4 regions of the Ruegeria sp. CJ3 genome follow, and region 1 is predicted to be linked to each of the others. Evidence: riboswitches for the same ligand, from Rfam matches in the RefSeq annotation. Region 1 holds a riboswitch; each other region holds the start of a gene.

Region 1 (3,853 bases):
CGCCACAAGGTTTTCGACCGTGGGATATTTCGGCGCAAGCTCGGGGATGTCGCCGCGCAGCGTGTCGAATTCGGGGCTGGTCTTGTACCAGCCGGTGATGCCGGTCAGACCGACGATCTTGTCCTGCAGACCCAGCGCAAAGGCCATGTCGGTCATGTTCATGTCATGCACCACCAGCCGCTCGGGCGCGGTGTCAAAGACCAGCGGTTCACCGCAATTGTCGACGGTGATCTCATGCGCGGCAGCGCTGCCCGCCATGGCTGTGGTCAGAACCACGGACCAGATGTGTTTCACTCGGGGATACTCCTTGATTGAGTTGAAATTGAGGTTCTTCGGATGTCCAGCGCCGGAATCATGCGGCCTTCGTGCGGCAGGCACAGGTAATCGACCCCAAACGTGTCGCGCACCCGATCCGAGGTCAGCACCTCGGCCACGGGTCCAAAACCGGTCAAGCGGGTGGATTTCATCAGCGCGACATGGGTGGCGAATTCCGGGATCATGACCAGATCGTGGACGATCATGACCACGGTAATGCCGAGTTCCGCGACCAGAGACAGCATCCGCCCCTTGGCATCGGGGTCCAGATGGTTGGTCGGCTCATCCAGAAACAGCAGCGACGGGTTCTGCGCCAGCGCCCGCGCGATATGGGCCCGCTGACGCTCGCCCCCGGACAGCACGGCCATTTTCTTGTCGGCCAGAGTTGTGAGTCCGGTCAGGTCCAGAATGCGCGACAGGTCGGCGGCATGATCTTCGGCCGAGCGGTCGGCCCGAATCGGGATCTGACCCAGCGCAACATAATCGCGCAATGACAGCCGCCCGTCGGGATATTCCTGCTGACTGACCACGGCGATCATCCGGGCCCGCTCGGACGCGGACATCTGCCTGAGGCTGCGCCCCCTGATCAGCACATCCCCCAGCGCCAGATCGACCGCACCGCACAGCAGGTTCAGTAATGTGGTTTTTCCCGCTCCGTTCGGACCGGCAATAGCCAGTATCGCGCCTTCGCTCAGTTCGAACGACACGCCCTGCAACAGGACGTCGCCGTTCAGCGCATAGTATTCAAGGTCGCGTGCTATCAGGAAATCCGGAGTTTTCATGCCTGTCCCTCGCCGTGGATCGCAGGCAGGCGGGACAGTGTCTTGGTCAGCAGCGCGGGCGGTCTGTCGGTGGCATTCGTCCATCCGTCTGCCGTGTTCTGATATTGCAGGGCGAATTGCGCCAGCGCTTCGACATCCGCTTTTGTCTGGATGTCCCCGAACAGGTATTGGGCCTTCCCCGTGGCCTGAAAGCCAACGGTCCGGGGGCGGTCGCAGCCCGCCATGCAATCAATAGTACGGATCGCAAACCCATGTGGCAGCTTGCCCGCCAGATCGCGGTGCAGGGTATCAGCAGGCCTGCCTTCGGCACAGGTGGCGCAGATCAGAAGAAAATGGTCAGGTCGTTCTGGCATTGTCCGCTCCACTTGCTGCCAAGCGCGGGCGGAAGGTGCCGATCATGTAATCACGCGTCAGACGTGCCATCCAAGCCTCCTTCCAGGACGCCCCGCCCCGGGTTGGTTAACATTTGATGGCAGGTCTCCTGACTTGCGGGTCTGTGCTCGGCCGTCCTTCCCGGCCCTTGGGCCAGTGGGTGTTTGGCGTCGCTCACCGCTTACAGTTGCGGGGGCAGTTACGGATTTGGCGTATCCCGGTCATCCCGGTACCGCACCGTATTCCCTTTTCATCCCTTGGGCGCACCGTCGGGAACCATCGGCGATCTGAGTGCCCGAGAAAGAGGGATGCGTCAATATGATCTTTATCACTTGTCGCCAGAATTTTCAGATGGGCCTCGGAGGCGTTACCTTTATCGCCACCGGTCATGATTCACCCAATAGTGGGGATTAAAGTCTGCAAAAAACAATACTTGTGTGGACTTTGTTGGATATTGATGCGAAAACCGCGCAAAGTAGTGAGGGTTGCGAACGTGATCGCCCGAAATTCGTTATCTCCGAGAGAGCTTCAGGTAATCGAAGCGCTGCGTCAACTGGGCGGTCAGGCCCGCAATGTCGAGTTGGCTGAAACGCTCAGCGTTTCGGACGAGACGATCCGGCGCACTATCAAATCGCTGTCCAAGCTGGGAATAGTCGAGCGGAACCATGGCATGGTTCGCCTTTTGGATGCTCAGCACGAGATCGGCTTTTTCCAACGCCTTGGCGAGTTCACCGAAGAAAAGATGCAGGTTGCCAAGGCAGTTGCCAGCCTGGTCCCGGACGGGGCCACGCTGTTCCTTGACGTCGGAAGCACGACCGCATTCGTCGCCGAGACCTTGCGGGACAGGCGCGATCTGACGGTTGTGACCAATTCGATGAACGTGGCGCATAAGCTTTTGGCACACAACGGAAACCGCGTCTTTCTGCTGGGTGGTGAAATGCGCAAGGACGAAATGGGGACGTTCGGTTTCGTCGCCGAGGCGCAGGTGCGCCGCTATACGTACGACATCGCGATCCTTAGCCCGGATGCGCTGGATCCGAAATTCGGGTTTCTGTACCAAAGCCCCGGCGAGGCCGAGCTGGCCTCGGTGGTGGTGGACCGCACAAGTCGGACCATGATCGCCATGGTGCATCAGAAATTCGACACCTCGGGGCCACATCAGGGGTTTGAGCCTCAGGCTGTCGATCAACTGATCACCGATGCGCTTCCCGGGAAAAAGCTGGCGGCAAAACTTGAGGGCTGGCAGATCAAAACACTGTTGGCGGCTGAATGACATATCTCCGCACCAAAGACGGGTTTCCTGCTGATAGCAGCGCGCAGGATGAGCCCCAACCAAGACCTGAGGCAATTACATAATGGCAATACTCGTTTTCTTGATGCAGCTAGCCGGCGCAACGATGTTGCTGCTGTTTGCGGTGCGCATGGTGCGCACTGGGATCGAGCGCAGCTATGGTGCCTCGTTCCAGCGGGTTCTGACCCGCAATGACAGCATGATCGGCGCAAGCATGACGGGCATGTTGTTGGCGGTTGTGCTGCAAAGTTCTGCAGCGGTTGCGCTGCTGGCTTCGGGTTTTGCCGCCGGTGGGTATCTGGCCTTTTCCGCCGGTCTGGCGATTGTGCTGGGCGGTGATTTGGGCTCGGCCCTGGTGATCCAAATTCTGTCGTTCCGGCTGGACTGGCTGGTACCGCTGCTGCTGGCGGTGGGCGGTTGGCTGTTCGTCAAGACCGAGCGTAAGAAGCCTCGCCAGATCGGACGCATCCTGATGGGGGTTGCCTTCATCCTGATCTCGCTGCGGTTCCTGCGCGAGGCGATGGACCCGATCCGCGACAGTGCCTTTCTGCCCGCCATCGCCGACTATCTGGTGCGCGATTATGTGGCCGCCTTTCTGGTCGGGGGCGCGCTGGCCTTTGTGATGCACAGTTCGGTCGCGGCGATTCTCATGTGCGTGACGCTGGTGCAGATTGGAGCGCTGCCATTTTCGGCGGGTCTTTCGCTGGTTCTGGGGGCTAATCTGGGCAGTGCGCTGATCCCCGTCTGGCTGACCCGCGGGATGGAGCCGCGCGCAAGGCGCATCCCCTTTGCCAACCTTGCACTACGCGGACTTTGGGCTGTTATATGCCTGTTTGCTGCCAATCTGGCCCTTAGGACCGGAATGCTGAGCGCGGACTATCAGGGACAGATGCTGGTCAATGCGCATCTGGCGTTCAATGCATCTCTGCTGATTCTGTCGATGCCGTTCTGCGGTATGCTGCATGCCCCGTTCGAACGGTTCTTCCCGGACACAAAACCCCAGACGCAGGGCGATCCGCTGACCCGCCCGGTCAGCGCGCTGGACCCCGACATGGTCGAGAACCCTGTACTGGCCGTTTCGGCTCTGAAGCGG
Region 2 (3,853 bases), on a different contig from region 1:
TGTTCGACGCCGAAGGAGCCGAAGGGCCGCAGACCGGGTCGGTTCGGGGCAATGTGACGGGCACCTTCTTTCATCTGATCGCGGAGGCCTCGGTATGAGCGGGTTTGTCTCTTTCGTCGGCTCGGGCCCCGGTGATCCGGAACTGCTGACGTTGAAGGCCGTGGACCGGCTGCAAAGGGCGGATGCGGTGCTGTTTGACGACCTCAGCAGCGGCCCAATCCTGAGCCATGCGCGCGACGATGCCGATCTGGTCGGCGTGGGCAAGCGGGCCGGACGTCCCTCGCCCAAGCAGGATCATGTCAGCCGGTTGTTGGTCGAATATGCCCAAACCGGGCAGCGTGTGGTGCGGCTGAAATCCGGTGACGGAGGGCTGTTTGGACGGCTGGAAGAAGAACTGATCGCCCTGCGCGAGGCGGGGATTGACTACGAAATTATCCCGGGCATCCCTTCGGCCATCGCCGCGGCAGCGGCGGCGGGCATCCCGCTGACCCGGCGCCTGACCGCGCGGCGGGTGCAGTTCGTCACCGGCCACGATGTCAGCGGCAAGCTACCGCAAGACCTGAACCTGCCCGCGCTGGCCGATCCGGGGGCGACCTCGGTGGTGTTCATGGGCAAGCGCACTTTTCCCTTGCTGGTCGAAGCGTTGCATACCCATGGCCTGCCGCTGGACACGCCCGCGCTGATGGCCGAGGCGGTCTCGACCCCAGATCAGACGCTGCACCGGTCGACCATCGGCGCGCTATCGAACCGGCTGGCCGCTGATATCGGCACGGCCCCTGCGCTGATCCTTTATGGCCCGCTGGCGGAGCTTGGTGATGATTGACCTGACGCTGATAGGGATCGGCACCGGCAACCCGGATCACGTTACCCTTCAGGGGGCCGAGGCGATCCGGGGCGCTGACCTGATCCTGATCCCGCACAAAGGCCAGAACAAAACCGATCTGGCCGGGTTACGGGAAGGGATCATTGCGCGCGTGACAGATACCCCCCCTCGTATTGCCTATTTCGACATCCCCGAGCGTCGATCCGACGACGGTTATCTGCGCGGCGTCGACGACTGGCATGATGCCATCGCTCTGCGCTGGCAACAGGCGATGGCGGACCACCCGCAAGCGCGCCATGTGGCTCTGCTGATCTGGGGCGATCCGTCACTCTATGACAGTTCGCTGCGCATCGCGGCGCGACTGGAGCCACAGCCTCCGACACGGGTTATCCCCGGCGTTACCGCCCTGCAGGCGCTTACAGCGGCCCACGCGATTCCGATCAACGACTTGGGCGCACCCTATGTCGTCACCACCGGGCGGCGCATCCGGGACGAGGGCTGGCCGGATGGCGCCTCGACTGTCGCGGTGATGCTGGATGGCGAATGTTCGTTTCAGCGCCTCGAGATGCAAGATTATAAAATCTGGTGGGGCGCGTATGTGGGCATGAGGGAAGAGGTGCTGATCAGCGGGCCTCTGGCCGATGTGGCGCAGGACATTCTGGATACACGCGCCCGCGCCCGGGCTGATCATGGCTGGATCATGGATATCTATTTGCTGAAAAAGCGCGTGATCTGACGCGAAAGGTCGCAATTGGAGATTGCGCCGGGGTGGGCTTGGCGGCTAAATGGAACCGTCTGGTCCTGTCGGAGATACCGGCAAGCTAAGAGGGAATTTGGTGCGGCCTGCGCGCAGGTCAAATCCAAAGCCGCCCCCGCGACTGTAAGCGGTGAGCCCTGTTCAACCAGCCACTCCCGATTTTTGAAGGGGGGAAGGCGAACAGAGGCATCGACCCACGAGCCAGGAGACCTGCCAGGCGACAATTGAAACACCGGCCGTCGGGTGCGGCGGCACTGGAGGACTAAATATGACGACACAAACTCAAACGGCATCGGGCGCACGTACAGGCGTTCTGACCGCCCTGTTCGCGATTGCGCTGGGTCTGGGCATCATCACCCTGACCGGCCACGTCCAGGCTGCTGCCCTGCATGACGCGGCGCATGACGTCCGTCACGCAACCGGCTTCCCCTGCCACTAAGGCCATGTTCAGTCGCATTCTGACCAGCGCGTTGTTCGCTGGTGCCGCAGCGGGGTTGATTGCCGCCTTGCTGCAGCTTGCATTTGTGCAGCCTGTCCTGTTGCACGCCGAACTTTATGAATCTGGTGAACTGGTCCATTTCGGGGCCGAGGCCGTTACGGCTCATCCCGAACTGCCCGGTATGTTCTCGGAACTGACCCGCGACGCGCTGAGCGTCATTTTCACCATGCTCACCTATACCGGCTATGCGCTGATTATGGTTGCACTGATGTCCGTGGCCGAGGGTCAGGGGCACAAGGTGGATGGCCGCACCGGCGTGCTGTGGGGTCTGGCAGGGTTCATCGCCTTCCATCTGGCCCCGGGCTTTACTCTGGCACCCGAGGTCCCGGGCGTTGCAGCGGCCGATGTCTATGCACGTCAGGTCTGGTGGTTTGCGACCGTGGCGACCGCAGGTATTGCCATGTGGCTGATTGCCTTCAGCGGCAATATCGTCAGCTATGTGGTCGCAGCGCTTCTGCTGATGGCTCCGCACCTGATTGGCGCGCCCGAGCCGGACGTGTTCACCGGTCCTGTACCTACTGAGATTGGTGCCCTGTTCGCGGCCCGCGCCTTTGGCATCGGCCTGGTGGCCTGGGTTCTGGTCGGCTCGTTCGCCGGGTATTTCTGGCAGAAAGAGGCCAGCCACGCCGAAGCAGCGGCCTAAGTACTCAATACACACGCGCCGGGCCCTGCCCGGCGCGTTTCTTTTTGCCTCAAGGAACAAGAAATGTCCCGTTCACTTGCTTTGTTTGCAATCGGTCTGGTCTTTGGCGGCGGCGCAGGTTTCGTACTGGCCGCGGGAAATGGGATCACGTTCGATGGCCACGACCATGGCGATCCCGCCCACCACGGCAGCGGTCAGGCCGAGGCAATGGCGCATGACCATTCCAAATCGGTGAACCTGCCCGCCGGACCGGATGCGCCGGGTCTTGAGATCGCGCTGACCCCAGATCCAATGTCCGGCTGGAACCTGCAGGTTTTGCCGCAGAACTTCCGCTTTGCGCCCGAAAATGCCTCGGGCGCGGACCAGCCGGGCGAAGGCCATGCCCATGTCTACGTCAACGGCACGAAGCTGGCCCGGCTCTATGGCAATTGGATGCACATCGCCGAGTTGCCCAAAGGTGCGGTCGAGGTCGAGGTGTCGCTGAACGCCAACAGCCACAGCGCGCTGGCGGTGGACGGCACACCTGTTGCGGCCTCTGTCACCGTTCAGGTGGACTGAAACGCAGGTATCCGCGCCCGCAAGCAAATCCGAAGCCGCCCGCAGGGTCGGGCGTCTTCGATCCAGCCCGCTGGGCTATCCAGATAAGTGCGGCAGGTCGCGGCGATGTCATCCGCATCAGCGCTGAGGTCGAGCCCCGAGAACACATAAGACGCCATCCCCTGCCCCTGCAGGGACAGGGCCACCGGCGTCTCGCAACTGCTGAAACAGGCATGGGCAGCCAGATCGACGCGCTCAGCCAACCCCGCACGCTGCAATGCCGCCTGCACCGCGCGCTGCTCGACGTCCGGGTCGCGTTCGCCCGCACAACTACTGCATATCGACAGTCGAATCCGATCCATACACGTGCCCGTTCTCTGGTGCCTCCCAGAGTTTCTGGGCGCTCTGCCCAGCCAACACAAGCCCCACCCGCACACTTCCCCACGAGATTGTGAGTGTGGTTTCACCGCTTTTCTGCCATCACTTTCAAGAGCTGCCGAAAAAGAGGTCGGACATGAAAGCGTTTTGGATTGCACTTTTCCTGCTGGCCCTGCCCGCCTTGGCGGACGAGGCCGAGCCTCTGTCGGGATGGGC
Region 3 (3,853 bases), on a different contig from region 1:
CTCCGTTGGCCACGATCGAGACGGCCCAGCGGTTTCCGGTCCAGCGTTGCAACGCTGTACCCAGCCGTGCGGCAAGGTCCGTTGGCGCGGAATTCGTTGGGGTGAACTCAATCCGCCCCGGCTGGTATGAAACTAGTCGGACACTGTTTTCAACCTCGACCAGCAGCTTCACATCCCGGTTCGCGCGGATGAGTTCGACCACATGCTCAAAGCTGGGGTAGCGGGCCAGAGCCGTCTGCACATCCTGGGCCAATGCGGTGGTCGGGGCGCCTGCCCCGCCGCGCGCGGGCGGAGCATAGGCGGTGGCCATCGGGGCTTGCGCGGCATGCGATGGTGTCGGCATTCCGCCGCCGGGTCCGCCATTAGGCGGCGGAGGGGTATCCTGCAGCCGTTTGATCAGCTCTTCGGGGCTTGGCAGGTCAGCCACATGGGTCAGCCGGATCACGGCCATTTCGGCGGCCATCATGGCGTTGGGGGCGGCCGAAACCTCCTCAAGCGCTTTCAGCAGCATCTGCCACATGCGGGTCAGGACGCGCATCGGCAGCGCCTCGGCCATTTGCTGGCCCCGGGCGCGTTCGTCGGGGGAAACGGTCGGGTCTTCGGCGGCGTCGGGCGTGATTTTCACCACCGACACCCAATGGGTGATCTCGGCCAGATCGCGCAGGACGGCCAGCGGATCGGCCCCTTCGGCGTATTGAGCGCTGAGTTCGGTCAGGGCGCCTGCCGCATCGCCGCGCAGGATCATGTCGATCAGGTCCAGTACGCGACCCCGGTCAGCCAGACCCAGCATCGCGCGCACCTGATCGGCGTTGGTCTCGCCCGCGCCGTGGGATATCGCCTGATCCAGCAATGAGGTCGCATCACGCGCGGATCCCTCCGCCGCGCGGGTAATCAGCGCCAGAGCATCCTCGGCGATCTGTGCGCCTTCGGCATCGGCGATTTTGCGCAGCAGGCCGATCATGTCCTCGGGCTCGATCCGGCGCAGGTCGAAGCGCTGGCAGCGTGACAGAACCGTCACAGGGACCTTGCGAATCTCGGTGGTGGCAAAGATGAATTTCACATGCTCGGGCGGTTCCTCAAGCGTCTTGAGCAGCGCGTTGAAGGCGCTGGTCGAGAGCATGTGCACCTCGTCGATGATGTAGATCTTGTAGCGGGCCGAGGCCGCGCGATAGCGGACGCTGTCGATGATCTCGCGGATATCATTCACGCCGGTGCGGCTGGCGGCGTCCATCTCCATCACATCGACATGGCGGCCTTCCATGATGGCCACGCAATGTTCGCACTGGCCACAAGGCTCGGTGGTCGGTTTGCCTTCGCCGTCGGGACCGATGCAGTTCATGCCCTTGGCGATGATGCGCGCGGTGGTGGTTTTGCCGGTGCCGCGAATGCCGGTCATGATGAAAGCCTGCGCGATCCGGTCGGCCTCGAACGCGTTTTTCAGGGTGCGCACCATGGCGTCCTGGCCGACCAGATCGGCAAAGGTTTCCGGGCGGTATTTTCGGGCGAGAACCTGATAGGCGGGGCTGGGCGTGTCGGTCATGTCTGCTTTCGCGGATTCGAGTTCTGCCGCAGCGTAGAGGCCCCCGCTGTCCGCGTCCACCGCCCGCCCCGATGATTTTCATTTTGGAAAGCGCGCCAGGCTGGATAGACTGGCCGGATAGATTTGAGCGGCTCGTTTTTTGTGGGGTGTGTTTTAAGGGGGATTTCATGTCGCAACTGGTGATTTATGCGTTGCGGGTTGGCGGGGGCACGTTGGCCCTGACGTCGATGCCGGGCCGCGGCGGGGATTATGAGGGCGATCTGGGTGTGATCGCAGGCTGGAAGCCGGGGCTTGTTCTGTCGATGACCACCGAGGTTGAAATGATTCAGGACGGTGCGCGCGATTTCGGAGCGGATATCCAGAGCCGCGCCAGCCGTTGGGTGCATCTGCCGATCGAGGATTTCGGCGCCCCACCCGAGGCGGTCGAGGACCTGTGGCCTCAGGTCAGCGCTGCCGCGCGGCAGGCCCTGTCCGGCGGAGGCCGAGTTCTGGTGCATTGCCGGGGCGGCTGTGGCCGGTCGGGCATGGTTGTACTGCGGCTGATGGTCGAATCCGGCGAGCGGCCCGAAAAGGCGCTGGAGCGCCTGCGGGCATTGCGCCCCTGCGCTGTCGAGACCGAGGGGCAGATGACCTGGGCCGTTGCCCCGGCCCGGGTCCCGTTACAGCGATAGATCAGGCGCAGGCCATTTGTTGCGGTTCGGCCTGACGACGCGGGGCTAGAACAGACGCTTCCAGCATCGCGCAGGGCGGGTTCGTAAGCAGCCCAGAGGGCAGCGTTGTGAAAGAGGTGCCGAACATCATGTCCGCATAGTCCTCAAGCATATCGGTTTCGGCCTCGGGATCGCCGCCGCAGAACACGCGCACTTGATCGGGGCAGGCGCGAAAGCGGGCGGTACAGCCTTCGAGGCAATGGGTCAGTTCGCTGCTGCCTTCGACCTGAAATTCGGGGTTGGTCACCGGGCGGGCGGTTGACACGGCCTGCGTCAGTGCCCGCGCCATGCGGGCCAATGCCGGGCAGGGTTTTCCGGTGCGCTGGCATACTGTTGCCGAGAATTCGTGCGTGTTGGTCTTCCAGATCATATGATGCGCCCTCCGCGCGCGGGGCGGGGGCATGATACAGGCGGGACGGCGCGATGCTGTCAGGACCTGCCCGGACACCCCGCCCGAGATTCAGTTTCGGTTCCGATGGCAGGTCTCCTGACTTGCGGGTCATCGCTTTGCCGACCTTCCCAGCCTTTCGGCCAGTGGCATTTCGGCATTGCTCACCGCTTACAGTTGCGGGGGCAGTCGCGGATTTGGTCCGTTCCGGTTGTCGCCGGGCAGGGCCGCACCGTGTTCCCTTTTCATCCCGGCCTTGGTCAAAGGCACGGGAACCATCACCGCATCGCTAGCGGTTGGGCGGGCACCGAGTCAAGCGAATTGGCGGGCGCGGCCCACCAATGGTCTCGCGACGTCAATCTTGACTCTGTGGCGACTAAATGAACTGATCGGTTCAGATTGTGCCAGAGGACCCAATGTTGGATGCGCAGCAGACCGTAATGGCGGAAGATTTCCGGTTCCCCTCCGGCCCTGCGATGCTGTCGGCGCGGCTCTACCGGCCCGCGTCAGAGCCGGAAACGGTCGTTGTGATCAACAATGCGACCGGTGTACCGCGTGACTATTATCAGCATTTTGCGCGCTGGCTGGTGGCCGAGCACGGCATGGCTTGCCTGACCTATGATTATCGCGATTTTGGCCAGTCCCTGACCGGCCCACAAAGAACGTCAACAGTGACGATGGCGGATTGGGCTTTGATCGATATTCCGGCCGCGCGCACTGAGATGCGGCGGCGGTTTCCTCAGGCAAAACTCTGGAGCGTTGGCCATTCGCTGGGTGCGATGCTGGGGCCGGTGCAACCTGATATCGACCGTATTGACCGGATGATCTGTGTCTGTTCCGGGCTGGTGACGCTATCGGATCACCCGTGGCCCTATCGTGCCCTGGCTGCATTGTTTTGGTACGGTCACGCGCCGCTAGCGGCGCGTGCGCTGGGCTATCTGCCGGGTAAGGCGCTGGGCTTTGGTGAAAATCTGCCCGCTGGGGTTTATTGGCAATGGCGCAAATGGTGCACCGCGTCCGACAGCTATCTGCCCGAAATCGGAGAGACCCTGCCTGCCGCGCGATGGTCCACCATAGGCGGACCGGTTGATCTGTTTGCATTCGAAGACGATCAAATGGTCCCACCCGAGGCGGTCTGGCGGCTGGCCGATCTCTATGGCCCGGAGGCGCGCCGTCATCTGCTGTCACCGCAGGAGTTCGGGTTGTCCAAGGTCG
Region 4 (3,853 bases), on a different contig from region 1:
GTTCGTCTATCGGTTAGGACGCCAGGTTTTCAACCTGGAAAGAGGGGTTCGATTCCCCTACGGGCTACCATTTACGTTTGTATGGTCTAAATGGCCCGTTCGTCTATCGGTTAGGACGCCAGGTTTTCAACCTGGAAAGAGGGGTTCGATTCCCCTACGGGCTACCATTTTTACCAAACATTTCAGCACGATATGAGACCATGCCGGTCCAGACGACACCCGGCCTAAGATGTGCTGCGGTTTTGCGGGACGACCTCATAGCCGGGTTCTTCCGGTTCATCGTCCAGCATCTCGTGTGGGAAGCCTGGGGCGTGAATTTCAAGCCCGGTCGCGTCCTCGAGCCGTTTGATAATGTTCGGAGACAACTCACGCTCGCCATAGCGCGCGATCCCGTCTTCGAAAATCTTGATCATCAGCGGGTTGATCTCGAGCGGCACTCCGGCGCGATCGGCGACCTCTTGAAACAGGCCGATATCCTTTTTCACCAGATCCATGGTGAAGGAGATATCGCGCGAGCCGTTCAGGATGACCTGACTTTCGGTCTCATGCACAAAGGATGTACCCGAGGAAATCTTGATCGCTTCATAGGTGGTGCCAAGGTCCATACCAGCGGCCTTGGCGGTCACCAAAGCCTCGGCACAAGTGATCAGGTTGGCGGTGGCCAGATAGTTGGTCAGCACTTTCAGAACCGAGGCCGAGCCCAACTCGCCCGTGTGCAGGATGCGTCGCCCCATGGTGGTCAGGAAGGGCAGTATACGCTCGAACGTCGCGCGATCGCAGCCCGCGAAGATCGATATGTTACCGGTCGCCGCCCGGTGACAGCCACCCGAAACGGGGCAGTCCACTGCGGCGCCTCCGCGTTCGATGACCAAAGCGCCAAGGCGTTTGACCTCGGCTTCGTCGGTGGTCGACATCTCCATCCAGATTTTGCCGGGGGCGACCTCGGGCAGCATCTTTTGCATCACCGCATCCGAGGCGGCGGGGGATGGCAAACAAGTGATCACCGCATCGCAATCGCGCATCAGTTGGGCCGGGCTTTCAGCGGCCTTGGCCCCCTGCGCAACAAACGCGGCCACCAGATCGGGGTTCAGATCATGCACCGTCAGATCGATCCCGTTGCGCAACAGCGATCCCGACAGCTTGCCCCCTACATTGCCCAGCCCGATAAACCCTACTTTCATGCGCCGCATCCTCCTGTTCGCTTCTTGCGAACCATGCCAGCACGTCGGCTCAACCGGATCATGCCGCCCAGCGACCCGGACAGGTCGCTTTTTACCCGCGTGATCACGGATCGGCGCGTTGCGCTTGACAAGCGGGGCAACCCTGCCGCATGTCCCTTTCGTTGGTGTCTGCGACAGCAGATGAAAAGGGAATGCGTCAGCGGATCATCCGTCAAACGCAGCCGCCCCCGCGACCGTGACCGGAGAGGGTGCCCAAGCCACTGGCAAATGCCGGGAAGGCGGGACATCCGACAGAGGACCTCCTCTGACATCCGCAAGCCGGGAGACCTGCCAACACCCGAGAATGAAACCGGACGGGGTGTTCCGGTGTCGGGTCAATGGACCCGCATGAAACCCCGTCCCCCACGATGAGGATTTGGGGGGATGAGAGACATGACCGAGACCGCTCCGGTCGAATTGCTGGTTTGCACCACCTGCCGTCGCGGGCTGCCCGTCGAGGATGATGCGCAACGCCCAGGCACGCTGCTGCACAAAGCGCTGGAACAGGCAGACCTGCCCGAAGGGATCACCCTGAAAGCCGTAGAATGCCTTTCGAACTGTGACGAGGGCTGTTCCATAGTGCTGCGCGGCGGCCCGGATCGCTGGACCTTTGTTTACGAGCATCTGAACGAAACCGACCATGTCGACGTGATCGTTGATGGCGCCACCAAGTACCTCGCGACCGAAGATGGTCTGGTTAAATGGCGCGAGCGCCCTGAACATTTCCGCAAAAACTGTGCGGCCCGCATTCCCCCGATTGGAGCCCTGAAATGAGCAATCTCGAAAAACTCCCCGTCACCGTGATCACCGGCTTTCTGGGCTCGGGCAAGACCACGCTGGTGCGCCATCTGATGCAAAACCCGCAAGGCAAGCGCCTGGCTGTTGTGGTCAACGAATTCGGCGATGTGGGCGTCGATGGCGATATCCTGAAATCCTGCGCCATCCCCGATTGCCCTGCCGAAAACATCATGGAACTGGCGAATGGCTGCATCTGCTGCACCGTGGCCGATGATTTCATCCCCACGATTGAGGCGCTGATGGCGCTGGAGCCGCGCCCCGATCATATTCTGATCGAAACATCCGGCCTCGCCCTGCCGAAACCGCTGCTGAAAGCGTTCGACTGGCCGGATATCCGGTCCAAGATCACCGTCGATGGCGTGATCGCTCTGGCCGATGCCGAAGCCGTGGCCGCCGGTCGCTTCGCCCCAAACGTCGAGGCGGTCGATGCCCAGCGCTTGGCCGATGACTCGATTGACCACGAAACACCCCTGTCCGAGGTATTCGAAGATCAGATTTCCTGCGCCGACATCATCCTGCTGACCAAGCCCGATCTGGCCGGTCCCGAAGGCGTCGCCAAAGCGCGCGAGGTCATCGCCGCCGAAGCCCCGCGCCCGCTGCCCGTGGTTGAGGTCGCCGAAGGTGCCGTAGACGTGCGCGTTGTACTGGGTCTGGAGGCTGCTGCCGAGGATGACATGGACGCGCGTCCCAGCCATCACGACGGCCACCATGATCACGAGCATGACGATTTCGAAAGCATCATCGTCGAGTTGCCGGAACAGTCTGACCCGCTGGATTTGGTTGCCAAGATCGAACGTCTGGCTAAGGAATTGAACATCCTGCGCGTCAAAGGATACGCCGCCGTTCAGGGCAAACCGATGCGCCTGCTGGTGCAGGCCGTTGGTGCGCGTGTTCGCCATCAGTACGACCGCCCGTGGGAGCCCGGCGAAGACCGCCGCTCGCGCCTTGTGGTCATTGCTGAACATGACGACATCAAAGAAACTGAAATCCGCGATATCCTTGTGGGTGTCACCGAGGCCGCCGAGTAACCCATGCACGTCGTCTTCCGCGAAAGCCACGGGCTCGAGGAAACCGAGACCCCAACCGATCTGGGCCAGAGCCCGGCGGATCTGGTGGTGCTGTCGTTCTCTGACAGCGACCTCGGCGCTTTCGCGGCGGGCTGGCATCGCGGAGGCGGCCCCGAGGGGCGGATGCCCACTCTGCGGCTGGCCAACCTGACGGCGCTGAAACATCCCTTGTCCGTCGACACCTATGTCGAGCAGACGTTGGAGGGTGCCAAGGGTATCCTGATCCGCCTGATCGGAGGTGTGCCCTATTGGGCCTACGGGCTGCAGCAGGTTCTGGCGCGGGCACAGGCCAAAGGGATCGCTCTGGCTGTCCTGCCTGCCGACGGGCGCGAAGATACACGGCTGGATGACTATTCCACCCTGCCCGTCTCGACCCTGCGGCGGCTGTCGCATCTCTGCGATACGGGCGGAGAGGTTGCCGCGCAGGCAGCGCTGGCGCAAATGGCGCTGGCGGCAGGCCTTTATGCTGGTCCGGTAATCGGGGCCAAAACGATCCCCGAATGCGGTGCATGGTGCCCGGATCGAGGTGTAATACCGGTGGACACAGCGTTTTCAAGCAATGCCAAACGCATCCTCGTAACGTTCTACCGCGCCTATCTGACCTCAGCCGACACCGCCCCGGTCGCTGCCCTGATCCGCAGCCTGCACGCGCGCGGGTTCGACGCGGTCGGCCTGTTCGCCCCGTCGCTGAAAGCCCCCGCAGCCGCCGACTGGCTGCGCGAGACCATAACGGCGCTGGCCCCGTCTGCGATCATCAATGCCACGTCA

The links. A riboswitch is a leader RNA that binds a small molecule or an ion and turns the genes downstream of it on or off. The one in region 1 is predicted to bind cobalamin.
Region 2: linked by a shared signal. The riboswitch ahead of ACR0J1_RS00330 (CbtB domain-containing protein) and the one ahead of ACR0J1_RS19100 (DUF1636 family protein) in region 1 are both predicted to bind cobalamin.
Region 3: linked by a shared signal. The riboswitch ahead of ACR0J1_RS05975 (hypothetical protein) and the one ahead of ACR0J1_RS19100 (DUF1636 family protein) in region 1 are both predicted to bind cobalamin.
Region 4: linked by a shared signal. The riboswitch ahead of ACR0J1_RS00400 (DUF1636 domain-containing protein) and the one ahead of ACR0J1_RS19100 (DUF1636 family protein) in region 1 are both predicted to bind cobalamin.

Annotation. Positions count from the first base shown of each region.
Region 1 is NZ_JBQFQE010000015.1:37,502-41,354, forward strand. Features, by position in the region: gene ACR0J1_RS19090 (ABC transporter substrate-binding protein) at 1-294, opposite strand, end outside; gene ACR0J1_RS19095 (ABC transporter ATP-binding protein) at 291-1,097, opposite strand; gene ACR0J1_RS19100 (DUF1636 family protein) at 1,094-1,450, opposite strand; cobalamin riboswitch at 1,552-1,765, opposite strand; gene ACR0J1_RS19105 (DeoR/GlpR family DNA-binding transcription regulator) at 1,963-2,742, shown strand; gene ACR0J1_RS19110 (Na/Pi cotransporter family protein) at 2,825-3,853, shown strand, end outside.
Region 2 is NZ_JBQFQE010000001.1:71,084-74,936, reverse strand. Features, by position in the region: gene ACR0J1_RS00345 (cobyrinic acid a,c-diamide synthase CobB) at 1-98, shown strand, start outside; gene cobA (uroporphyrinogen-III C-methyltransferase) at 95-823, shown strand; gene cobF (precorrin-6A synthase (deacetylating)) at 816-1,559, shown strand; cobalamin riboswitch at 1,603-1,812, shown strand; gene ACR0J1_RS00330 (CbtB domain-containing protein) at 1,849-2,019, shown strand; gene ACR0J1_RS00325 (CbtA family protein) at 2,024-2,722, shown strand; gene ACR0J1_RS00320 (hypothetical protein) at 2,786-3,280, shown strand; gene ACR0J1_RS00315 (DUF1636 family protein) at 3,268-3,621, opposite strand; gene ACR0J1_RS00310 (DUF302 domain-containing protein) at 3,774-3,853, shown strand, end outside.
Region 3 is NZ_JBQFQE010000003.1:52,727-56,579, reverse strand. Features, by position in the region: gene ACR0J1_RS05985 (DNA polymerase III subunit gamma/tau) at 1-1,600, opposite strand, end outside; gene ACR0J1_RS05980 (protein-tyrosine phosphatase family protein) at 1,708-2,211, shown strand; gene ACR0J1_RS05975 (hypothetical protein) at 2,213-2,620, opposite strand; cobalamin riboswitch at 2,711-2,933, opposite strand; gene ACR0J1_RS05970 (alpha/beta hydrolase family protein) at 3,055-3,853, shown strand, end outside.
Region 4 is NZ_JBQFQE010000001.1:84,953-88,805, reverse strand. Features, by position in the region: tRNA gene ACR0J1_RS00415 (tRNA-Glu) at 1-70, shown strand, start outside; tRNA gene ACR0J1_RS00410 (tRNA-Glu) at 93-167, shown strand; gene ACR0J1_RS00405 (NAD(P)-dependent oxidoreductase) at 225-1,292, opposite strand; cobalamin riboswitch at 1,327-1,530, shown strand; gene ACR0J1_RS00400 (DUF1636 domain-containing protein) at 1,614-1,994, shown strand; gene cobW (cobalamin biosynthesis protein CobW) at 1,991-3,046, shown strand; gene cobN (cobaltochelatase subunit CobN) at 3,050-3,853, shown strand, end outside.